2 regions of the Priestia sp. RMT2NF4 genome follow, and region 1 is predicted to be linked to the other one. Evidence: riboswitches for the same ligand, from Rfam matches in the RefSeq annotation. Region 1 holds a riboswitch; the other holds the start of a gene.
The links. Region 1 has a riboswitch for glycine ahead of ACMX9J_RS25010 (amino acid permease). Riboswitches for the same ligand answer to the same signal wherever they lie in the genome.
Positions count from the first base shown of each region.

Region 2: another riboswitch for glycine. It lies ahead of gcvT (glycine cleavage system aminomethyltransferase GcvT); the one in region 1 lies ahead of ACMX9J_RS25010 (amino acid permease).

Region 1 covers NZ_JBLQZO010000010.1:21,603-34,242, forward strand. Annotated here, with positions in the region: gene ACMX9J_RS24995 (GNAT family N-acetyltransferase) at 1-69, shown strand, start outside; gene ACMX9J_RS25000 (YfhE family protein) at 171-287, shown strand; gene ACMX9J_RS25005 (PAS domain-containing sensor histidine kinase) at 711-2,852, opposite strand; gene ACMX9J_RS25010 (amino acid permease) at 3,132-4,475, opposite strand; glycine riboswitch at 4,635-4,715, opposite strand; gene ACMX9J_RS25015 (FAD-binding oxidoreductase) at 4,915-6,264, opposite strand; gene rlmD (23S rRNA (uracil(1939)-C(5))-methyltransferase RlmD) at 6,567-7,952, opposite strand; gene pdaA (delta-lactam-biosynthetic de-N-acetylase) at 8,115-8,924, opposite strand; gene ACMX9J_RS25030 (fumarate hydratase) at 9,019-10,560, opposite strand; gene ACMX9J_RS25035 (SE1561 family protein) at 10,723-10,908, opposite strand; gene yfkAB (radical SAM/CxCxxxxC motif protein YfkAB) at 11,112-12,230, shown strand; gene ACMX9J_RS25045 (YfkD famly protein) at 12,267-12,640, opposite strand, start outside.
Region 2 covers NZ_JBLQZO010000002.1:819,586-832,225, reverse strand. Annotated here, with positions in the region: gene comGD (competence type IV pilus minor pilin ComGD) at 1-323, shown strand, start outside; gene ACMX9J_RS13445 (type II secretion system protein) at 307-645, shown strand; gene comGF (competence type IV pilus minor pilin ComGF) at 642-1,079, shown strand; gene comGG (competence type IV pilus minor pilin ComGG) at 1,069-1,443, shown strand; gene ACMX9J_RS13430 (YqzE family protein) at 1,487-1,672, shown strand; gene ACMX9J_RS13425 (YqhG family protein) at 1,696-2,520, opposite strand; gene ACMX9J_RS13420 (DEAD/DEAH box helicase) at 2,507-4,180, opposite strand; glycine riboswitch at 4,361-4,453, shown strand; gene gcvT (glycine cleavage system aminomethyltransferase GcvT) at 4,666-5,766, shown strand; gene gcvPA (aminomethyl-transferring glycine dehydrogenase subunit GcvPA) at 5,787-7,133, shown strand; gene gcvPB (aminomethyl-transferring glycine dehydrogenase subunit GcvPB) at 7,126-8,604, shown strand; gene ACMX9J_RS13400 (rhodanese-like domain-containing protein) at 8,649-9,032, opposite strand; gene ACMX9J_RS13395 (lipoate--protein ligase family protein) at 9,262-10,095, shown strand; partial or broken gene ACMX9J_RS13390 (vitamin B12-dependent ribonucleotide reductase) at 10,408-11,847, shown strand; gene ACMX9J_RS13385 (restriction endonuclease) at 12,057-12,640, shown strand, end outside.

The DNA of each region.
Region 1 (12,640 bases):
TTGTATACATTATACTACCTGCGTCACGAACAAGACGTTCAAGAAGATCACCAGCTTAAAGAAGCGTAAGAGTCTCTCCGTTACACGGAGAGCTTTTTTTATGATTAAAAACGAGAGATTCTGGAAAAAATAAGTAGCATGATCGAAAAACGTTAATTGGAGGTTTTTTTATGTCTGAAAAAAAACGAAAAGAAAACGCAAAAAATACGTTAAGTAGCGCTCAAGAAATCTATTACGGCCGCGAGTTTAAAAAAGCAGACCGTGCAGGCGGCTACACGAAAAAATAAGTGAGGCAAAACATCTCTATCCAACGCTTGATCATCCCAACGTCCTTTCTGTACACTGTGTATCGGAAGGACGTTTTATATTATGTAAAGATAATAACGCGAAGATTTCATGCGTATGATTTACGATTTTTTAATACTTTACTATATCCACAAAGTTTACCCACAATTATGTGGATAATGTGCATAACTTTATCAGATATGTATATTACCGCTTTCATAACTTGAAATGACAGTGGGTAATTTTTATGTAAATTTTCTGAAAAAATGTGAATAATGTGGATAAAGTTGTGAATATCCTATACAATTCAGCAGTTAACTTCTTGTTAACCTGTGGATATCTTCTTTAGCACTTTCGTTTGTTTTAGTAACATGAAAGCTTTTGATATATTATAAGTATAATAATAAAAAGTAGGGGAACTTCCCCTACTTTTTTATGATTGGAAACAATATATCCACACTTGTTCCTTGATTTAACTGACTAGAAAATGTCATCTGCGCATGATGAGCTTTAATAATCCGATAGCTGACCATCAGCCCTAAACCTGTACCTTTTTCTTTTGTACTATAAAAAGGCTCACCTATCTTCGCTAACCGTTCAGGAGGAATACCTTGCCCTTCATCAGCAAGCTGCAGCCAAAGGTGGTTTTCTTTTGCTTTAATCGTAATATGAATACCCCCTCCTTCAGGCATTGCTTCGATAGAGTTTTTAATAATATTAATAAATACTTGTTTTAACTGATTTTTATCTCCATATACCTGCGGTAATTGCTCATCCCTTTCAAATATGAAAGCTACCTTTTTTTCTACTGCTTCAGGTTCAAGAAGCGAGCACACTTCTTGAACAAGCGCTTGCATATTCAAGGGTTCAACATTCATAACCTGAGGTTTTCCTAACATCAAAAATTCTTCTACGATTCCATTCATTCGTTCTAATTCAGTTTCCATGATATCTATATACAAAGCATCTTTGGGATTTTGTTCTTTTAATAAGTGAACAAAACCTTTTAAAGAAGTCAAAGGATTTTTGATCTCGTGAGCAACTCCAGCTGCAAGTTCTCCTACAACGGCAAGCTTCTCAGAAGTTCTAAGCTTCTCTTCTGCTTTTTTACGCTCCGTAATATCTGTCGATACGCACAGCATTTGAATCACTTCCTGTTTTTCATTCATAATAGGAAGTTTTGCTGTTTCGACCCAGCGCCGGTTTCCTTTCGAATCTTTAAACTGTTCTTCTAATACCATCCCTTTTTGCGTACAGTTTGAAAACGTCCCTTTATATAAAAGATCTGATTGAAGGTTGAATTGATATTTATCAATTGGTTGTCCAATCAAGTCATCAGATTTTTCACCTAGCAGCATCGCAAAAGATTCATTAACAAGAATGAACTCCCTTTTTTGATTAATGGCATAAATATAGCTTGGATTAATGTCAATGACTTGTCTTAAAAACGTTTTTTGTTCCTGCAGCTGATTTTCTTTTTGCTGTAAATTTGCTTTAGAATGGCGTATATAGCTAATCATTTCATTAAACTGTTTAGATAAAGTACCGATTTCCCCCCGCTCAATTTCTCGTTCCGGAATTTTTTGATTAAAATTCCCGCGCGCTACTTGTCCCGCCAATTCATATAGTTTACGAATAGGATTCACAATTTGCCTTGCATATAACGCAGTAAAAAAAGAAAGCAGTAAAATTGTAATACCTGAAACGGTCCAAAGCGTTTTTTCAAACGTTTCATAAGGCCTGTAAATTTCTTCAACGGGTAATTCAGCGACAATTCCCCAATCCAAAACAGGAATATATTCAAATGACGCAAAGAAGTACTTACCTTCGGTGTTCACAACGCGCTGATATCCTGATTTATGATTCATCGTTTCCTGAACGATTTCATTTTCCCTGGCATTTTCACCGATTCTCTGTTTCTCAGGGTGTGAAATAATTCTACCATTGCGGTCTACAATAAACGTATAGCCGTTCTCTCCTATATCGAACGTTTGAAAAATGGATTGAAAGCTTTTATTTTCTTCAATGCGCAGCGCTAAATTTATAACTTTTTTTACATTTTGCTGCTCATCCAAAATAGGAATTGCCATCACCACAATGTAATGCTTTGTGTCTGCTGAAACGACATCGCTTAAATATATTTTTTTAGTTCGCAGCGCTTCTTGAAAATATTTTCTTTTACTTAAGTTCACGTGCTTCATACTCTTTAAATCATCTGGGTAATAATGCTCCACATACCCTTTTGTATTAAAAATGGTTCCGCTATCGATATACGGTGAAATATTAACTATTTTCTGCAGTTCTTTGTCTATCTCTTGTTCATCATCTGATAAAAAAATAGGATCTTGCTGTACCTCGTCGCCCAAGCTCCAAATATCTTTAATAACGATGTTAATTTGCTCTTTCATTCTCTTGACGGTTTTATCAGTTACCTGTCGATATTGATCTTGAGAAATATTAGGCAGCATCACTCTTGAAACTATAAACATTAGCGTCAGTACGGTACAAATAAGAAGCACATTAATCGTGAAGATTTTCCAAAACGTATGAGATTTAAACCATTTCATGTTTGTTCACCTTAATTCAATGAAGTCTACCTCCATTGTACTGCAAAATGAAAACTTTTCCATGTAAATGATAGAATTCCACCTTTAGACATAGAAGAAAAGCATTTGGTTCTACATTACTATCAGAAAACTATGAGCTTTTTCACTGTATTTTCTGCTAAAACTTTTTTAGGGTTCTTATATAAACTTTGCTTACTGCATTTTCTTCATACAGTAGAAATCAATTATTTATCTTCCAATAAAAAGACCCCATCACGAAATGATGAGGTCACCCATTTACTATTTCTTCTTCCTTCTAGCCCCGTAAAAACCAAATAAGAGAATAAACCAAACGGGTGTCAACAATAAGGCTGGGCGCGTCGCATCAGAAAACAGCATAATAATAAGAATCACTGCAAACAACGCTAGCACAACATAGTTTATAAATGGTGTTAACGGTGCTTTGAATGTTGATGCTGCATGCAGCTGTGGACGCGTTTTTTTATATCTTAGATGGCAAATCAAAATGATACTCCACACCCAAATGAAACAAATAGCGCTGATGGTTGTTACGATGCCAAAAGCTTGATCTGGTATCAGTTTGCTTAACAAAGCTCCCGCCGAGATAACCAGCGTAGATACAAACAATCCGTTGCTTGGTACGTGGTTTTTGTTCAGTTTTGCAAACGTAGATGGCCCTTGGTCATTTTTACTTAAGTTATATAAGATACGGCTTGTTGAAAACATTCCGCTATTACAAGCAGAAGCGGCTGAAGTTAATACAACAAAATTAATAATTCCAGCAGCAAGCGGAATTCCGACTAAACTAAAGGTTTTAACAAATGGGCTTTCTGCTGCATTCAATTCCATCCACGGGTTAATAAATAAAAGGACGATAAGCGCTCCAACATAGAAAAATAAGATTCGCAGCGGAATTTTATTAATGGCCGATGGAATATTTTTTTGGGGATTTGATGTTTCCGCTGCCGATACCCCTACCAATTCAACCCCGACGTATGCGAAAATAACCATTTGGAATGAAAGTAAGAAACCTGAAACACCGTTTGGAAACAGTCCTCCATGATTCCAAAGATTTTGAACCGTAACGGATCCTGCATCTGTTTTAAATCCGATTACCAGTAAAATAACGCCAATAACAATTAACGCAAGAATCGTAATAACCTTTATTAAAGCAAACCAAAACTCTAATTCTCCAAATAATTTTACGGTTAATAAGTTAAGTCCTAATAAAATGATTACACAAATAAGTGCAGGAATCCACTGAGGAATATTGAACCAATATTTCACATATACGCCAACGGCAATCACATCAGCCATAGCTGTCATGATCCAGCAAAACCAGTACGTCCACCCTGTGACAAATGAAGCCCATGGTCCAAGATACTCTTCAGCAATATCTGTTAACGATTGATAACCTGCTTTAGACAGCAGTAGTTCTCCTAGCGCTCTCATCACAAAGAAAAGCGCAATACCCACAATTAAATAAGCAAAGATGATAGAGGGACCTGCAAGCTGTATGGCTTTACCAGAACCTAAAAATAATCCCGTCCCAATGGTTCCTCCAATCGCGATTAGCTGAACATGACGATTGGATAAATCCCTCTTTAATTCTCGTTGTTCCAACTCTAACTCCTCCTAACAATAAAACCTTTGATGCGATCGTGCGGACTACAAAATAAAGTCCAATAAAAAAAGAGATTGGATGCGCTCCAATCTCATGGTCATAAGAATAACAAATATTATGGTACATGCTACCAATTAGTAACATACCAAATAAATATCCGGTACTCTTCTGTCCTTTTGCCTGAGATTGTGAACCCTTCGGCGTCGCGAAACTATCGCGATCTCTCCAGAAGCTGCTCCTGCTATAGTGTGATCCATAGCAATCATAGCTTTCTACGTATTAAATTTTTCGATTAAGATAATGACTGTCGAATAGTTGTTTATTCTAATACCAGTTGGATGCTTTGTCAACAAGAAAGATGACTTTCATTTATTTACCTTCTTCGAAAGAAGGTAATGAAACAGGTTCAATCGTCAACTTAGTATCCTTTTCTACATGCTACCTGAGTCCCTGCGGAAACCTAAATACGTTAAATGGATCGTACTTTTTATTTACTCTTTCTAATCTCTCTGCGTTGTCTCCAAAATACTCATACTCGTAGTTTCTAAGGTTGCTGATAGGGAAATTCACATAGGAGCCTTTCGTAATACGTTTAATATATTGAAATCGCTTATACAGCCACTCTCTGTTTGCTCGTGCAAACGCATCGTCTGTCCATACAGATTGAAAGCCCAGGATATATCTAGCGTTTCTGTAAAAGAAGGCCGTTTCTCTGTTACCAACACTGCGAATTTCTCCTCCTAGTGCATAAAAAGAAATCGCGGCGTAAACGGAACCTTCTGCTGGACGCTGTATGAGATCTGCAAGATTTTCAAGCTCGCCAACTGAATAACTTCTTTGCACAAATCTTCCCGTTGACTTAAATTTTTCAGACGGAGGATAGGTTGCTTCTATCTTTTGTACCGCTTCAAGAAAAGATAATGACTCTAGCTCGACTCGGAACCCCTCCACCTCTGCAAAAGGCTGCAAGATCTTTCGAGCTCTTTCTGGAGATCCGTAAAAGAAGCCGTTCGCAAATATGCCCAATCCTTCTCCTTCTGCATTATAAAAACTGGCAACTAGCGTCATACGTTTGTCCAATTCAGGCAGCCAGCTTTGCCATATATTCATCACTTGTACCTGTTTTTCTCTTGTAGTACCTACATAAAAGAAGCGAACAAGCGTCACAGAGCTGTTCGTCGGTTTTGGAAGCTGAAACGTCATGCTTGCCACAACGCCAAAATTACCGCCACCAGAACCTCGGCATGCCCAAAAAAGATCCGCGTTACACGATTGGTTTGCTTTAATAATCTTTCCTTCATAATTGACCAACTCTAGCTCTATCAAGCTGTCACAGCCTAATCCGTAAAGTCTGCTCGAAAGCCCCCAGCCTCCTCCGAGCGTAAAGCCAGACACCCCAACAGTCGGACACGTTCCTCCTGGAAACACATATCCGTTCGAACCGATAAAATCATACACTTCCGTATTCTTTGCTCCTCCCTCCATCTTTAAGATGTTCCGTTTCCTATCCAATTTCAACCCGTTTAACCGACTGATATCAATGACTAATACACAGTCACCCGTAGAATACCCTTCATAATGATGACCGCCAGATCGAATGCGAATGTCTACACGATGCTTGCGCGCCCATTGAATTGCATTTACAACATCCTGCTTTTTTTCACAGTACACAATCACAAGCGGAAATTTATCAATAGCACGATTCCACTCCTGACGAGCTTCCTCATAAATGGGGTCTTTCGGCGTTACCACTTTACCCGTAAGCCCTTTCAAAAACATTGAGTCCATTTGACCTCTGCCCCTCTGTATATACTTTTTATCAGTTTTATTACTATAGTATTCTTGGAGTGGTTGAGGGTGTGGGTTTTCAAGACTAGATTGGCGTTTATCATCTCTATAAAAAATGAAATTTCAGTTCATTTACTGAAATATAAGTACTAATAAAACTTCTTTTCGGTGCTCCAATGCTTTCTAAAACCTAACTTTCCAATAATTCAAATTAGATATATTAGAATATTTTTTCTTCCAACAAGAGTCCAATTCAAATAAAAAAAGAGCAGAACCAAATCTGCCCTTTACTCTTCATCTATTTATTTCTTTAACGTCAAACTCACCACATTCTCCACGTGCGCTGTATGAGGGAACATATCAACAGGCTGAATGTAATCAACGTTATAAGCCTTCGACAGCTGCTGCACATCTTTGGCTAATGTGGATGGATTACAAGATACGTAAACCACTTTCTTTGGCTTTACTTGTAAAATTGTTTTTAGAAGCTTGTCATCACAGCCTGTTCGCGGCGGGTCAACGACGATAACGTCTGGCTTCCAGCCTTCTTTTACCCACTGCGGCATCCATTTTTCAGCCGGACCTGTTACGTACGTGGCATGCTCAAATCCATGATCTTTGGCATTTTTTCGCGCGTCTACAATGGATTCTTCAATCGTGTCCATTCCGCGAATTTCTTTGGCATCTTTAGCAAGCCATAAGCCAATTGTCCCTACTCCGCAGTAAGCATCTACGATTTTTTCACTGCCTGTTAGCGCAGCTGCTTTTTTTACTTCTTCATATAGCTTCACCGTTTGGAGAGGATTCAGTTGGAAAAATGCACGCGCTGAAAGTTCGAATGAGATATCACCTAACGTTTCTTGAATCACCGACTTTCCAGCAAGTGTAAACGTTTCGTCTCCAAAAATAAGCGATGTTTTTTGACCGTTTACGTTTTGTACGAGTGATTTCACTTCCGGTAGGCGGCGCTGAATTTCTTTCATCAGCAGCTCTTTTTTCGGAATTTCTTTTTTAGCCGTAATCAAGACAATTTGAACTTCACCCGTTTCAAACCCTACTCGAGATACAATGGTACGCACAATTCCACGGCGTTTACGCTCATTGTAGATAGGAATTTGAAGGTCTTGTAAAATTCGTTTTATTTCTTTTGTCACGTGATTTGTAGCTTTATGCTGAATGGGACAGTTTTCAATATCAATCAAGCGGTGAGAATTCAGTCCATACAAACCAGCAATGACTTTTTGTTTGTCCACGCCGACTTGAAACTGAGATTTATTACGGTAGCGCCACGGATCTTCCATACCAATCGTTTGGCGAGTTTTTTCCTCTACTTTTTTTAATGAACTGTGACGTTCGAACGCTTGCAGAACAATATCCCGCTTGGATTCTAGCTGACCTTCATAAGATAAGTGCTGAAGCTGGCAGCCTCCGCACTGGTCGTAAATCGGACAGGGTGCTTCTACGCGATGAGGAGATTTTTTGCGAATTCGCTTGATTTTCCCTTCGGCAAACTTATGCTGAACATTTGTTGCTTCTACAACCACTTCTTCATTCGGTAATGCTCCCGGTACAAAGACGACTTGGCGCTTAAAATAGCCTACGCCTTCTCCATTAATACCGAGTCTTTTTATCGTCAACGGAAACGTTTGTCCTTTTTGAACTTTCATTTCAGTTTTGGGTTTATTCATGAGACCAACTCCGATTAGTTTAAATTCTTTATATAGTTATTAACGGTCTTTAGCTGCTTAAAACTTATTGGACCGTATCGCTTTAAAAAAGACATCAACGCATATTATAACACTTCAACAGCAAAAAACCGACAGAAGAAATATTCCCGTCGGTTTTTATCTTTATTTCGTTTTAGAAGGACTTTTCTTCATTTGTTTGCGTTCGTTCATTAAATCATCAATGCTTTTAAACGTATAGCCCTGCTTTTTTAAATCCACAATCGCTTGATCTAACGCATCTGCGTTATCCTTTGAAACGGTATGCAGAAGCATGATCGCACCTGGATGTATTTGAGTCATCATATTGTCGTATGAGTAGCGCCAGCCTTTTTGTTCATTCACTTTCCAGTCAACGAATGCTAGTGACCAAAATACGTTCGTATAGCCTTCTTGCTTTGAAAGAGCTAGCGTTCGTTCGCTAAATACACCTCTAGGTGAGCGGAGATACTTCATTTCATCACGACCGGTAATATTCTTGTATTCATCTTTTACTTTTTGCAGCTCTTCTTTAAAACGTGCATCATCCACTTGAGTTAAGTCAGGGTGATGCCATGAATGATTGCCGACAATATGCCCTTCTTTTACCATTCGCTTAATTAGCTTAGGCTCTTCTTTTAAATAGTGTCCTGTTACAAAAAACGTCGCAGGAACCTTTCTTTTTTTGAGCACGTCTAATACCTGCGGTGTATAGCCATTTTCATAACCGTTATCAAACGTTAAATAAATATTTTTTTTAGTTGTATCGCCGAGGTAAAACGCATCATACTTAGCAAGAATGTGTTCATAAGCTGTACCTGCGGATGCAGGCTTGTGATTTTTACTTTTTTGAAATCCCCAGCTGATCGGAGTGTTTCGATACATTTGTGCTTCAACAGATGCTATGCCTGTTGACATCACGAATAAAAAAACGAGAAAAAAGGTGAACCGGCGCATAAGAAGCTCCTTTCGGAAGTCATTTTACGCTTAGTATCCACTCAATTTTCTCGTTCATGAACGTTACTTTTTACCATACGTTCCCGACGTATGTTTATTTAAATACCGGTTCTTTAAATTGCTCAAGCTTTTCAAATGAAGACTTGTCTACATCTGCATGCAAGCTGTTTCCGTGTGAATCCATCGTCACTACAGCTGTAAAGCCTTCTACTTTTAGATGCCACATTGCTTCAGGAATACCGAACTGCATCAAATCAACGCCTTCTACGCTCTTGATACAATCAGCATAGTACTGCGCAGCTCCTCCGATAGCATTTAAGTATACGCCCCCGTGCTCTTGAAGAGCAGCAAGCGTTTTAGGACCCATACCGCCTTTACCGATAACCGCGCGGATACCAAATTTCTTCATAATATCTCCTTGGTAAGGTTCTTCACGGATACTTGTTGTTGGTCCTGCAGCGGTTACGTGCCATTTTCCATCTTCATCTTTTAACATAACCGGGCCACAGTGATAAATGATTTGTCCATTTAAATCAATTGGCGCATCGTGGTCTGTTAAATGTTTATGAATAGCGTCGCGTCCTGTGTAGATCATACCGTTGATGCGCACTACGTCACCAACTTTTAATTCACGAATTTGCTCTTCTGTAATAGGTGCTTGTAATACAACTTCTTTTGTTTCATCCGCATTTTGTTTCTCTTCTGCACCTGCATTTTTATTAAAATCTACTTCTTCGCCTTCTTGATACAGCCACTCTTGAACGCTTCCTGTATCAGCGTTGATTTTAATACCTAAGCGACGGTAAGCCCAGCAGTTATACGCAACTGACACATAGAAGCTAGCAGGAATACGATTGATTACGCCGACTTTACAGCCAAGTAATGTCGTTTCTCCGCCAAAGCCCATTGTACCGATTCCTAGCTTATTAGCATTTTCCATTACATACTCTTCTAATTCTTTCAGCTGAGCGTTTGGATTTTCGTCATCTAAGTTTCGGAACAGCTGCTCTTTTGCTAATTCATAGCCTGTTGTACGGTCGCCACCGATTCCAACACCAATGACGCCGGCGCTACAGCCTTGGCCTTGCGCTTGGTATACTGAGTGCATCACACATTTACGAATACCGTCTAAATCACGGCCAGCTCGGCCTAACCCTTCTACTTCACAAGGCAGGCTATACTGAATGTTTTTATTTTCACAGCCGCCGCCTTTTAAAATAAGACGCGCATCAATATAGTCATTTTCCCACTGTTCAAACTTAATAACCGGCGTGCCTCCGCCTAAATTATTACCGCTGTTTTCTCCCGTTAACGAATCTACAGAATTAGGGCGAAGCTTTCCGTGCTTTGTTGCTTCTTCAATTGCCCAATAAATCGCTTCTTTAATTTGAAGCTGATTCACTCCTACAGGGGTTTTAATTTTAAATGTTGGCATACCTGTATCTTGACAAATTGGCGATAAATTATCATCCGCCATCTTAATATTATTGGTAATGGTCGCTAAAGACATTGCTGCACGCGTTCCTGCATTTTCACGCGCTTTTGCCTTTGCGATAGCACGTCGAACGTCTTTTGGCAATTTTGTAGATGTTTCAACAATTAAATCGTACATGCTTTGTTTTAAAGCTTCAATCATCACTTAATTCCTCCCATATCCCGCTAATGTATGTATTTATCTATCTGTCGTACAACTTTCAAAATTTATTATACTCCTTCAAAAATTGTTTCGAAAGACCTTTATAGGAGGATTTCCACTTCAAGCAAAAAAGCGCTAGTTTTTCTAGCGCTTTTTTCTTCTTCATTCTTTATCTTTTTTAAACTGCTCACATTTTGCTTCTAGGTCATCAATCATTGTAATCAAACGGTCAATATCTTCTAGATCTGTGTTTTCAGGCTCCATAGAGTCTAATACGTGTACAAACATATTTAAACGATCTTTTAAATAACGTACTTGTGAATCTTTATCTCGAACGGCGTTTCCCATTTTAAACCCTCCTGATGTAGCTTTTCATTCTTATTTCCTTATATCCTAACGAATACTTTCATATTTGACAACTAAAAGCAATAAAATCCATAATAGTCACTGGTGTCCGTTTTGAATGGGACGTATAATTTAGTCTAGCAGGACGGACCGTGAGATGTTTTCATCATCATTTCACTTTACGGAAAAATAAAAGGAGTTTTTTTATGGCCACTTTACAACGAATTACCCCGGAGTTCGATCCGTGGGAAGCGTATTTAGATATGAAACAATATGGCAAACCGACGCTCACAAACGTTGAATTTACAACAACGACGCTTTGTAATATGCGATGTGAGCACTGCGCAGTTGGATATACGCTGCAGCCAAAAGACCCAAACGCACTGCCTCTTGATTTAATTTTAAAACGTCTCGATGAAATTCCAACACTTCGAGCGTTAAGCATCACGGGCGGAGAGCCTATGATGTCTCTATCTTCTGTGAAAAATTATGTGGTGCCTTTATTAAAGTATGCACACGAACGAGGTGTCCGTACACAGATTAATTCAAATTTAACATTAGATCTTGCTCGTTACGAACAAATCATTCCTTATTTAGATGTTTTACATATTTCTCACAACTGGGGAACGATGGACGATTTTGTGGAAGCTGGCTTTGCAATGATGGAGCGAAAGCCTACTTATGAGCAGCGCGCCAAATATTTCGACCGTATGATTGAAAACAGCCGCGCGCTTGTAAAAGCAGGTGTAACGGTATCAGCTGAAACGATGTTAAATAAACGTACGCTTCCTCATATGGAAAAAATTCATCGTCAAATTGTGGATGAAATGCTTTGTCAGCGTCACGAAGTACACCCTATGTATCCAAGTGACTTTGCCAGCACCTTAGAGACATTATCTCTTCCTGAAATGCGTCAAGCGATTCATCACCTTCTTGATATTCGAGATGAAAATGTGTGGATGCTATTCGGCACGCTGCCGTTTTATGCATGCAGTAATAACGAGGAAGACTTAACGCTTTTACAGCGCTTGTATAGCAGTAAAAATGTAACCGTTCGAAACGATCCTGACGGACGTTCTCGCCTAAATGTAAATATTTTCGACGGAGATATTATCGTAACTGATTTTGGTGATACGCCTCCTCTTGGCAACATTCAAGATACAAAGCTTACAGACGCTTTTGATACGTGGCAGCAAAGCACAATTTCTAAAGAACTTAGCTGCCATTGTTCAGCGGTCTCTTGTTTGGGACCTAATATTTTGGTAAAAAACAGCTATTATCAAGATACTGATTTTAGCAAACTCCAAGCGAACATTACAAAATAACAAAAAGAGATTCCACCACTGGAATCTCTTTTTTTGTTATCTCGGCTGATCGTAAGCCCCGAAACTTAAGGAGACATAATCTTGTACTGGAATCCATGCTCCAATTCCTTGAGACGTTACATTTCTCACCACAATTGAACGCTTGCTGCCTTTTACCGTTACATATACTTCCCCATACGTTACTTTTCCCTTTTCACTTACAGCAGGCGTGTACGCATAGAGATAACCTACTTTTTTAGGAGCTACGTTATACACCTGGTCTTTTTTCGTTCCGGCACCTACAAACGTTTGAAATGATAAAGTGAGCTTTGTTTTTTTAGCTGCTTCAATTAGCATCATTTGTTTAACATGATCAGGCTGAGGCACTTTTGCCGTTAATCCGCCTTTTACATGGCTTTGATTTTCCTGAC
Region 2 (12,640 bases), on a different contig from region 1:
ACAAAATCACATTATTCTTGCGACAGCTGCAAAGCGACACGTTTTATGTGCAGCAGACAGCCATGAACCGAGAATCTCCAATTAAAATTAACTTCGCACCGAAGGGAACAGAATATATTGTTTCTGATTCTCGTGCCGTTCTTTATAAGCGCGCCTATGACTCCACGATTCATATCACGTTTGGAAGCGGCAATTCCACGATACAATACAACAAAAATGGCAATATTTCTCAAGCAAAGACCATTTTTATCAGCAGTCAAAAGTTTAAATACAAAGTTACTTTTCAAATAGGTAGAGGGCGTTTTTATGTGGACAAGATGTAAGGGTCAGCAGGGCTATACCTTGTTAGAAATGCTTGTTTCATTTAGCATGCTTTTACTCCTAACCGGTACAATTATTCCTTTGTATGTTCAGATGAAGGAAGAAGAAAAGAAGCAATATGTTTCGTATCAAGCTGATGCTATCTTACACGAAGAACTATTGAAATATAAATATGAAACAGGATATAAACGGCGAGAAAAAATCGTAAAAGAAAACGTTGTGTTTTATCTGAAGTGGAACGGAGAAAGTGCTCAAAAGCTTTGTGTAGAATGGACAGATTCCGCTGATAAAATGAAAAAGAAGTGTGATGTGATGTTGAAGTGAAAAGTGAAAAAGGCTTTACGCTTGTAGAGATGTTAGTCAGTTTTGCTCTTTTTTTGATCATTGTTTCATTTTTCCCCATTATCATTCCGCTAGCTAAGCAAACATATAATCCAGACTTTAGTATGAATGAAATGGAGTGGGAAATTTTTGTGAATCAACTTGCTATGGAATATCGAGAAGCAAAAGAAGTGAGAATTCATGCGACTACGCTTACGTTGAAAATGGAAAATAATCAGATCATCACTTATGAACGATACGAAGACAAGATAAGAAGACGAGTGGATGAAAGCGGTCATGAAGTTGTGCTGCAGCATATTAAGAATATCATGTATGAACAGCAAAAAGAAAGGCTGCTGATTCGTTCAACAGACGGTGTTAACAAAGTTAGAGAAGAAACCATTACGACGTTTTTGATGCTTGCTTATGAAACATAATGAGCAAGGGTTTATTCTCCCGGTTGTGTTGGCATTTTGTGCGCTTTTTCTTCTGTTAGTAGCTCAGCAAACTACTTATTTTGTGACGAAAAGTTCATTTTATCAAGAAGTAGAGCAGAAAAATCGTCTGCAGCATCTTTTAGAAAACGCGGTTGTACATGTAAAAAAAGAAATAAAAGAACATAATAAATCTCCATCTGCACCCTTAGTGTTAGAAACGGGTACGGTTTCATACGACGTAGTAAGTGAAGATGAACAGATGATTATCCTAAAAATAAAGTGTCAAACACTGCAAGGAAGAGCATTGACAGAAACCGCATATATTCAAAAAAAGGACCAGCACATTGTGAAGTGGACGGATTAAGTCTCTTTCTCTCCGGATATAATAGTGCTGAGGAGATGATTATATGAAAACGAATGATTATGTAAAATATATGACTCAGCAATTTGTACAATATATGGATCAGCCAAAAGAAGAGAGGAAAACGAAAAAGATTCAAAAAAAAGAAGAGCGAGCACCTTTTGCGAACAGATGGTTTGGAATGATTCCGCTGTCGTTTATGCTGTGGTACCGAAAGAAAAAAGAAAGATGAGCATATCATATGCTCATCTTTTTTTAACCGGCTTGTGTTTTATTAAATTGACGTGACATCGTTTCGGGCGATATGTAAAATAAGCCACCGTTTATAAACTTAAATAAGATGGTCGGCTCGTACAGCTCTTGAAGCGCTGTTTTTTCGGTCATATATATTTCTGGCAGCTCTTCTGCTGTTTCGTAAAAATGATCAAGAAGCGCTAAGTCTTCGTACCATCTTTCCTGCGCTTTTTCTGCCCATTCAGTCGGTTGAGTTTTAACGTAGTCAGTCACGTATGATGTGAGTCGTGCAATCGCACTTTTCGGCTTAATAAAAGGTGAAAGAGTAAAGCAATAGTCCGAGATTTTAGATGATAAATTTTGATTAATGATTGATTCATGAAATGATTCAACGATTTGTCCGTTAATTAAATTAATGCCAAGCGACAAGAGCTCATCCTTTTTACGGTCGCATTTGTATGAGACTTTAATATTTAACGCAAGCCAAGGGTGTAAAGGCTGATTTGTTGGCTGAGCTGATGAAACTTGTTCATACAGATGAATAAACCCGCCTAGCTTTTGAGTAGAAGCGAAAATTTGATGCAGCCTAGGTGAGCCAAAATGAATTCGTTCTCCTTGAACAGAATCGTCTTCAAACGCGGGGTCTGTAATGAAAGTGAGTGAAGCAGGATTTGCTTCTCCGCCTGTCTTTTCAACATAATGCCAATAAAATGGACGATTCATCAACTCTTTGTCAAGTTCGATTGTTAATTGAACCGTTAGATAAGATGGTGTTTCTGTGACAATAGAACAATTATTAGCTAGAAAGTAACGCTTTAAAAATTGATGAATATCAGTTTGCTGCATGCTGATCCTCCTCGCTGTCTTCGTATTGAATAATAGACGTCAAGTTCTCCATTTTGATTTTTATTTCTCCTTCACTCCGTGAATGAAATAAAATATCTTGAATATGCTCTTCGATATTTTTTAAATCAAGCTTTGTTAAAATATCATCTAACTCTCCAACAACTCGTTCAAAAAGGTTTATTTTTTCGTATAACAATTTTAAAATATGTTCTTCGACCGTATGTTGAATCGCTAAATTGTAAATGTGAACATCATGTTTTTGACCTAAACGATGTACCCTTCCAATTCGCTGTTCTAGACGCATTGGATTCCACGGTAGATCATAGTTAATAATATGATGACAAAACTGAAGGTTGATTCCTTCTCCGCCCGCTTCAGTGGCAATAAATACTTGCGCGTGGCTTTCAAAAAGCTGCTTCATCCAGTCTTTTTTACCTCGCTTAAATCCTCCTCTAAACGGTACAGAGGTAATTCCATGCTGTTTTAAATACCACTGTAAGTACAGTTGAGTTGCTCTGTACTCAGTGAAAATAATAACTTTGTCATCAATTTTTTGAACGAGCTCCAGAACTTTTTCTGCTTTTGCATTTTGCGGCACTTGCTGAAGTAGTTGCATTAACGGAGTAATCATATGTTCCGTTAATGCGCTGTTTTGATCTTCCTGACGTTCCAGCATGTTTTTTAATGTCATATACACCGCTTCACGGCTGCTGCAGGCCTCTCGCTGCAGGGTTAAAATTGAAAAAGCACTTGAAGGGTGCAGTCCGTTTCCTTTAAAAGACGTAATCGCATCGTATAGCTCGCGTTCTTTCGGTGAAAATTCAACAGGAATGGTTTGAACAATTCGCTTCGTCCATTCGATACCAGTATCATGGCGGCGATTTCGAATCATAACTTTGTTAACAAGCTCTTTTAAGTGCTCATCGTTTTGCAAAGAGCGTTTTTTAGCAGAAAATAACTCTTCGAAATAGTCTTTATTGCCGAGATGGCCAGGCTTTAAAAGAGAGACTAAGTTGAAAATTTCTTCAATTCGATTTTGAATCGGTGTTGCGGTTAGCAACAGACAAAATTTCTTTTTCAGGCTTTGAACAAATTCATAGTTTTTTGTTTTGTTGTTTTTAAGTTTATGAGCTTCATCAATGATGATGAGGTCGTAGTCTTGTTCTAGCACAATTTCTCGATGAGGGGAACGTTTTGCTGTATCAATTGAAGATACAACGATGTCACACTGATCCCACACATATGATTTTCTTTGAGGGACCGCGGGAATATAAAATTTTTGATTCAATTCCATAGCCCACTGTGAAACAAGCGAAGCTGGAACTAAAATGAGAACTTTTTTAACAAGCCCGCGAATCATATATTCCTTCAAAATTAACCCTGCTTCAATCGTTTTCCCTAGTCCTACTTCATCTGCTAAAATGGCTTTCCCATTCATTGTTTCGACTACTTGTTTGGCTACTTCGAGCTGATGAGGAAGCGGCGTTAAATCGGCTAGATGTTTTGGGCTTTGTAGTCCTTCAAATTCTGAGATAAGCGTTTGGTCTTCTATTTCATAGGCAAGTTTATACAAATCCCATGCAGACCAAGGGCCGTCTTGCTCCAATTTAGTTGAGAAGGCTGCTTCCCATGTTTCATCGATGTTTAATTTCACTTTCATGATAAAAATGCTCCTTTGTAAAAAATTTTTATTGAACAAATGATAAGAATCAGGTAGGATAAAAATATATTTAGAAAATTTGAAAAAGAAAATAGATTAGCACTTTACAAATGATTGTGTGAATAGAGATAGATACATCTTTCAGTAGTATGCCCAACTTTACCAACTTTATAGAAGCGAATGACGACACGGGGAGAGACTACTTGAATGTAGCGCCGAAGGAGCAAGCAATAAAATTGTGAATCTCTCAGGCAAAAAGACTCTTGTTTGACGCAGCTCTGGAGAGTGTCTATGCGTTTATAGACCACCCACGAGGCAAACCTATTCGTTTATAGGTAAACTTTCAGGTGAAAAGGACAGAGACTTCCTACTAAATACAGTAGGGGGTTTTCTGTCCTTTTTTGCTTGGATACATAGTGATCCCCACACTATTTGAAAACTCCCCGTTATGAAAAGTTTCACGTGAAAAAGAGGAGGACATAAATATGACAACAGAATTACACAAAACGCCGCTTTATGATACCTATCAAAGATATGGTGCCAAAACAATTGATTTTGGAGGATGGGCTCTTCCCGTTCAATTTTCTTCTATTAAAGAAGAGCATGAAGCTGTACGTACAAAGGCAGGTCTTTTTGATGTCTCTCATATGGGAGAAATTCTTGTGACAGGAGCTGATAGCTTAGCTTTTCTTCAGCATACGATGACAAATGACGTTTCTACCCTTGTAGATGGAAAAGCGCAGTATACGGCTATGTGTTATGAAGACGGAGGCACGGTAGATGATTTGCTGATTTACAAAAAAGCAGATCAAGAGTATTTGCTGGTCGTAAACGCTGCTAATATTCAAAAAGACTATGAGTGGCTTGTGTCTCACAAACAAGGAGATGTAACGCTCGTTAATCAATCTGATGAAACTGCGCAGCTAGCATTACAAGGTCCTTTAGCAGAAAAAGTTTTACAAACGTTAACGAATAAAAATTTAGCTTCATTAAAGCCATTTACATTTGCTGATGATGTAGAAGTAGCGAATGTAAAAGCTCTCGTTTCACGTACTGGATATACCGGAGAAGATGGTTTTGAAATTTATTGTTCTTCAGCTGACGCCTCTCACTTGTGGACGGCTATTTTAGAAGCAGGAAGTGAGGACGGTGTGTTGCCTTGCGGACTAGGCGCTCGCGATACGCTTCGTTTTGAAGCTACTTTGGCTTTATATGGCCAAGAGCTTTCAAAAGATATTACGCCAATTGAAGCTCGAATTGGATTTGCAGTAAAAACGAACAAAGACAGCTTTATTGGAAAAGAAGTGTTAAAAGAACAGCGTGAAAGCGGGGCACCTCGTAAGCTGGTAGGAATTGAAATGATTGATAAAGGTATACCAAGACACGGTTACGAAGTATTTGCAGATGAAGAACAAATTGGATTTGTGACAACAGGTACACAGTCACCGACATTAAAGAAAAACATCGGTTTAGCGCTATTATCAGCAGAGTATACAGAGCTTGGTCAAGAAGTGGAAGTGCAGGTTCGGAAAAAACGCTTAAAAGCAAAAGTGGTTTCAACACCTTTTTATAAACGTTCAAAGTAAGCTTTGGGGAGGAATTTAACATGTTACATCGCTATTTACCAATGACAGAACAAGATCAGCAGCAAATGTTAGCAGCAATTGGTGTTTCATCCGTTGATGATTTATTTTCAGATATTCCGCAGCGCGTTCGTTTTCAAGGAGAATACAATATTAAAAAAGCGGCTTCAGAGCCTCAGCTGTTAAAAGAATTAAATAATATGGCTGCAAAAAATGCTCATTTGAAAGAATATTCTTCTTTTTTAGGAGCGGGAGTTTACGATCATTACATGCCGGTTATTGTTGACCATGTTATTTCTCGTTCGGAATTTTATACTGCCTATACTCCGTATCAGCCAGAAATTTCTCAAGGAGAACTTCAGGCCATCTTTGAATTTCAAACAATGATTTGTGAGTTAACGGGGATGGACGTGGCCAATTCTTCTATGTATGACGGAGGAACTGCTTTAGCAGAAGCCGCTATGCTCAGTGCGGGTCAAACGAAAAAGAAAAAAGTACTTGTCTCTGCGGCCGTTCACCCTGAGTCAAAAGATGTGTTAAAAACGTATGCGAAGGGTCAATATATTGAAGTGGTAGAAATCCCTGCAGCAGACGGCGTAACAGATATGATTGCATTAGAAAAAGAGATGGGAAGTGACGTGGCAGCTGTTATTGTCCAGTATCCAAATTTCTACGGACAAATCGAGCCGTTAAAAGAAATTGAAGAAATTACTCATCAAGAAAAATGTATGTTTGTGGTTTCAAGCAATCCTTTATCATTAGGTTTACTTACGCCTCCTGGAGAATTTGGAGCTGATATTGTCATTGGAGATGCACAGCCATTTGGTATTCCAAGTCAATTTGGAGGCCCGCACTGCGGATACTTTGCAACTACGTCTAAGCTTATGCGAAAAATTCCAGGACGATTAGTAGGGCAAACGGTCGATGAAAACGGTAAGCGAGGGTTTGTTTTAACCCTTCAAGCGCGTGAGCAGCATATACGCCGCGATAAAGCGACGTCTAACATTTGTTCAAATCAAGCGTTAAATGCTTTAGCAGCATCAGTTGCAATGACAGCTTTAGGCAAGCAAGGTGTAAAAGAAATGGCGCTGCAAAACTTATCAAAAACGCATTATGCATATGAAGCGTTAAAGGCAAAAGGGGTAAATGTAGCATTTGAAGGACCGTTTTTTAACGAACTAGTCGTGAAGCTTCCTGTTTCGGTAACAGAAGCAAACAATCATTTATTAGCATCAAAAATAATTGGCGGTTATGATCTTAGCCGTGATAACCAAGCGCTTGAAAATCACATGCTGCTTGCTTTTACAGAACTCCGTACAAAAGAGGAAATTGACCAACTTGTAAATGAATTGGGGGATCTTCATGCTTAATCAAAATCAATCACTTATTTTTGAAAGCAGTAAAGAAGGGCGAATCGGCTATTCATTGCCGGAGTTAGATGTTCCGCAAGTAAATGCTGAAGAGCTGCTTGGAAAAGCGTATGTCCGTACCGAAGCTCCTGAGCTTCCTGAAGTATCAGAACTCGATATTATGCGTCATTACACCGCGCTTTCAAAACGAAATCACGGAGTGGACTCAGGGTTTTATCCGCTTGGTTCATGTACGATGAAATATAATCCAAAAGTGAATGAACAAGCAGCACGCATTGCTGGGTTAGCGCATATTCATCCGCTTCAAGATGAGCAAACGGTTCAAGGTGCTCTCGAACTTTTATATGATTTACAAGAGCATTTAACAGAAATTACGGGAATGGATGAAGTAACACTTCAGCCAGCAGCGGGTGCTCATGGCGAGTGGACCGGGCTTATGATGATTCGTGCCTATCATGAAGCAAATGGTGAGACGCAGCGAACAAAAGTCATTGTTCCAGACTCAGCTCACGGAACGAACCCTGCTTCGGCAACAGTTGCGGGATTTGAAACGGTAACGGTAAAATCAAATGAACATGGTTTAGTGGACTTAGAGGATTTACGCCGCGTAGTGGGAGAAGATACAGCCGCTTTAATGTTAACAAACCCAAATACCCTAGGGTTATTTGAAGAAGATATTTTAGAAATGGCTGAAATTGTTCACGCAGCAGGTGGAAAACTTTATTATGATGGTGCAAATTTAAACGCAGTATTAAGCAAAGCTCGTCCTGGAGATATGGGGTTTGACGTTGTTCATTTAAATCTTCATAAAACCTTTACAGGTCCTCATGGAGGCGGCGGTCCTGGTTCTGGTCCGGTAGGGGTAAAAGCAGATTTAATTCCGTATCTGCCTAAACCAGTGCTTGTGAAAACAGAACAAGGCTATCACTTTGACTATAACCGTCCTCAGTCAATTGGACGCGTAAAGCCGTTTTACGGCAACTTCGGTATCAACGTTCGAGCTTATACGTATATTCGTTCAATGGGTCCAGACGGCTTAAAAGCCGTAACGGAAAACGCTGTGCTAAATGCCAACTATATGATGCGTCGTTTAGCAGAACACTATGAGCTGCCGTTTGACCGTCACTGTAAGCACGAATTTGTTTTATCAGGAAAACGTCAGAAAAAGCTTGGCGTGCGCACATTGGATATCGCGAAACGACTGCTTGATTTTGGCTATCATCCGCCGACTATCTACTTTCCTCTTATCGTAGAAGAGTGCATGATGATCGAACCAACGGAAACGGAGTCGAAAGAAACGCTAGATGCGTTTATCGATGCGATGATTCAAATTGCAAAAGAAGCAGAAGAGACGCCTGAACTCGTACAGGAAGCTCCGCATACAACGGTTGTGAAGCGCCTTGACGAAACGCTGGCAGCGAGAAAACCAGTTCTTCGCTATCAGAAAGAACAGGCTGTTCAAAACGTCTAACAAAAAACCTCGCCCAAAGGCGAGGTTTTTCTATATACATACCATTATTTTTTCTTTTTTACTTTACCGTTCCACATTTTGAAGCCGCCTTTTAAATCATAGATTTCTTTAACACCGTGGCGACGAAGCATTTGTGCTGCACGTCCTGTGCGCATTCCGCTTTGACAATAGATGTACACAGGCTGATCTGGACGAAATTCTTTAATGCGCATACGGAACTGTGAAAGAGGAATATTTCGTGCGCCTAAAATATGTCCGTTTTCGAATTCATTCGGTTCGCGAATATCAACTAGCTGTGCCTTGCGGTAGCCGCTGCGGAATTCTTCTTCAGTTAACGTTTTCATAATGCGACGTTGGATAAAGAACATAACGACAGAGTATATGATGATTACTCCAAGTAAAATGAGTACTGCTGTAATTGGTGACATGCTGATTCTTCCTTTCTTCGACAAAATCCATACTCTTATTATATAAGTGAATGAAATTAGAAGTAAAGCGATTTTGCCTTGAATCTAGCGGATTTCTTCCCCAAAATGAAAAAACTACCACATTTGAATTCGCAGTTTTATGTTGCTCTTTGCTTTTCCTTAGCTCAATCTTTTGGTAGACTAAAAAACGGATTTATTTTTATATTACATATAGCTGAGGATGAGGTAGATGAAAGCAAAGTGGAGATTTATTGATTCCAACAACCGTTCGCCTTATTACAATATGGCGTTAGATGAAGCGTTATTAGAATGGCATAGTAAAGGAGAAATTCCACCTACGATTCGTTTTTACGGATGGAACCCTCCAACGCTGTCAATCGGTTATTTTCAAAAAGCTGAAAAAGAAATTAACTTTGATAAAGTAAAAGAATTAGGATTAGGCTTTGTGAGACGTCCAACGGGCGGCAGGGGCGTGCTTCATGATGAAGAGCTTACTTACAGCGTCATTGTATCTGAAGAGTATCCTAATATGCCTAAGACAGTTACAGAGGCATATCGCGTCATCTCTGAAGGTTTACTGGAAGGATTTCGTTCGTTAGGGCTCGAGGCTTATTTTGCTATTCCTCGTTCAGAAGAAGAAAAAAATAGCTTAAAAAACCCTCGTTCGTCCGTGTGCTTTGATGCTCCTTCTTGGTATGAACTTGTTGTAGAGGGCCGCAAAATTGCTGGAAGTGCCCAAACTAGACAAAAAGGAGTTATTCTACAGCACGGCTCTATTCTGTTAGAGATTGATGAAGATAAATTATTCAGCGTGTTTAATTATCCAAATGACCGCGTGAAAGAAAGAATGCAGCGCGCATTTCGTTCTAAAGCGGTAGCCATCAATGCAATTGCGGGCCGCAAAATTTCTATCGAAGAAGCAAAAGAAGCGTTTTATAAAGGATTTGCTTCTGCTCTTGATATCGATTTAGAACCGTATACACTATCTGAAGAAGAGGAAGCATATGTAGAAGAACTAGCGCGCACAAAGTACGGATCGGATGAATGGAACTTTAAGCGCTAAACGAATGCGGATGGTAAATAGATAAAAGTGCAACTTCTTATAAGTTGCACTTTTTATTGGAATTTTTAGAAACAATGCTTGGCTAATAGAATACATACGGAAGAAAAGTCAAACACTTTTTTTACGAAAAAAAAAATATTTCACTTGACACCCTTCTATATGTAGATGTTTGGAGAAGTGTCAAATACTATATATTGAATTCGTCCAAGCCGTGTGGTAAGTTATTGATAGTTGATTGAAAAACTCTATTTCCTTTAAAAGGAAAAAGAGTTAATAAATTTATAGATGTTCGATAGGTAAGGAGTTGTGAGAATGACTGTTTTGTTAAATCAAAAAGTGAATATGAATGTTGAAAAGCTCAATTCAGATATTGAACGCTTTCCGCAAGTACATCCGATTACACCGGATATGAAGTTAACTCATAAAGGTGTTTCAAGATTGGTAATGTTAGACCGCTATGCGTTTAAAGATACGGAAAAATTAACGTTATCAGAAGGAGATTTTGTTGTTCTAACTGTAAAGGAAGACCCAAAATTTCCAGCACGAGGACTTGGCTATGTGGAAAGCATTAATTTTGAGCAAAAAACCGCTGTTGTCAAGGTAGAAGATGAGTTTAGAGGAGCTTTATCACCTGAAGAAGCAGAAAATGGGTTAATTACTCGTTCTTTAGATGTCATTGAAAAACCTCTAGAGGTCTTCTATGAGCAAATTGCAAAACGTAATGCAACAGGCTTAGCTTCTGTGGAAAAAACAGAAGAAAAGCGCAAAGAGTGGTTTGAAAAGTTCTATCAAGAGCTTGTTCAGCTAAACTTTGTACCAGCTGGCCGCGTTCTTTACGGTGCAGGTGCTGACACGGACGTAACGTACTTTAACTGTTACGTAATGCCTTATGTAAAAGATTCACGTGAAGGTATTTCAGAACACCGCAAACAAGTAATGGAAATCATGAGCCGCGGAGGCGGTGTTGGAACGAATGGTTCAACTCTTCGCCCGCGCAACACGCTGGCTCGCGGTGTAAACGGCAAATCATCTGGTTCGGTTTCATGGTTAGATGATATTGCTAAACTGACGCATCTTGTTGAGCAAGGTGGGTCGCGTCGTGGGGCTCAAATGATCATGCTTGCCGACTGGCATCCTGACATTGTAGAGTTTATTATTTCTAAAATGCAAAACCCTCGCATTTTACGTTTCTTAATTGAAAACACAAATGACGAAATGATTAAAAAGCACGCGCAAGATAAATTGAAGTTCACGCCGCTAACAGAGTCTGAAGAAGCAATGTACCAAGGAATCATTAACTATAAACAAATTCCTGGTCTTGGTGGATTTAATGAAAAAATCATTAAAGATGCAGAAGAAAAGCTGCAAACAGGCGGAACGTACAGCGTTCATAACTCAGAGTTTTTAACAGGAGCAAACATTTCTGTATGCTTAACAAAAGATTTTATGGATGCTGTTGAAAACGACGGTGAATACGAACTTCGCTTCCCAGACGTAGAAAGCTATTCAAAAGAAGAAATGGCTAACTACAATGAAAACTGGCACGAAGTAGGCGACGTGCGCGAGTGGGCAAAACAAGGAAACAAAGTTCGTACGTACCGTACTATCCGTGCAAAAGAGCTATGGAACTTAATTAATATTTGTGCAACGTACTCAGCTGAACCAGGCATTTTCTTCTTCGACAATGCCAATGACATGACAAATGCTCAAGCATATGGTCAGCACGTTGTTGCAACGAATCCATGTGGTGAATAGTTTGCCTCATGTAAAACATTGCGGAATAAAGCAGGAACCCTGAGATGGGAATCTGAACCGAAGGCTAAACGTAAAGGTTTAGTCAGGGGCAACGCATAGAAGCTGATCCTGTATAACAGACTATAATGCTTCCACGAGGCCGCAACGTTACAATTTTCTAGCCGTATAGGAACTGCCTTGAAAACTCTTGCAAAGGGGCGTATCTAGTGAACAGAGGGTATGCTGGATATTATAAAGGTATTTACTTAAGAAGTTCTTATGAATATGCTTACGCAAGGTATCTTGACTATATGAGAATAAGCTGGCTTTATGAAGTAGAGGTATTTGACGTAGGATTTAAACTATTTAAACCAGATTTTTTTATTACAGATAAATATGGTGACACAGTTGAAATAGTCGAAATTAAATCTAAATGTCAAAAAGAAATTGATATAGCCAAAAAATCTCTAAATATAGTTTCTGAAACTTATGGTATTAAATGCTCTTTAATATCTTATAAAGAATTGTTAGTTATCTATCGTGCTTTGCCATTTAGTTTAAATTCAGTCATTGACCAATGGATCAATTCAGAGGCTACGACTATCCTTAAGTCATTGAAAGGTGAATTAAACGGTCATTATAATATGAAACATACTGAAGAGGCTAAAATAAAAATAGGCAAACATACTAAGGCTTTATGGGCGAGTAATGGTATAGCTAAAGTTAAAATGATAGAAGGCCTAAGAAAAAGTGGCTTGTCTCAAAAAGGTAAAATTAAGGTAGGAAGAAAAGTTATTTGTTGCTTGAAATG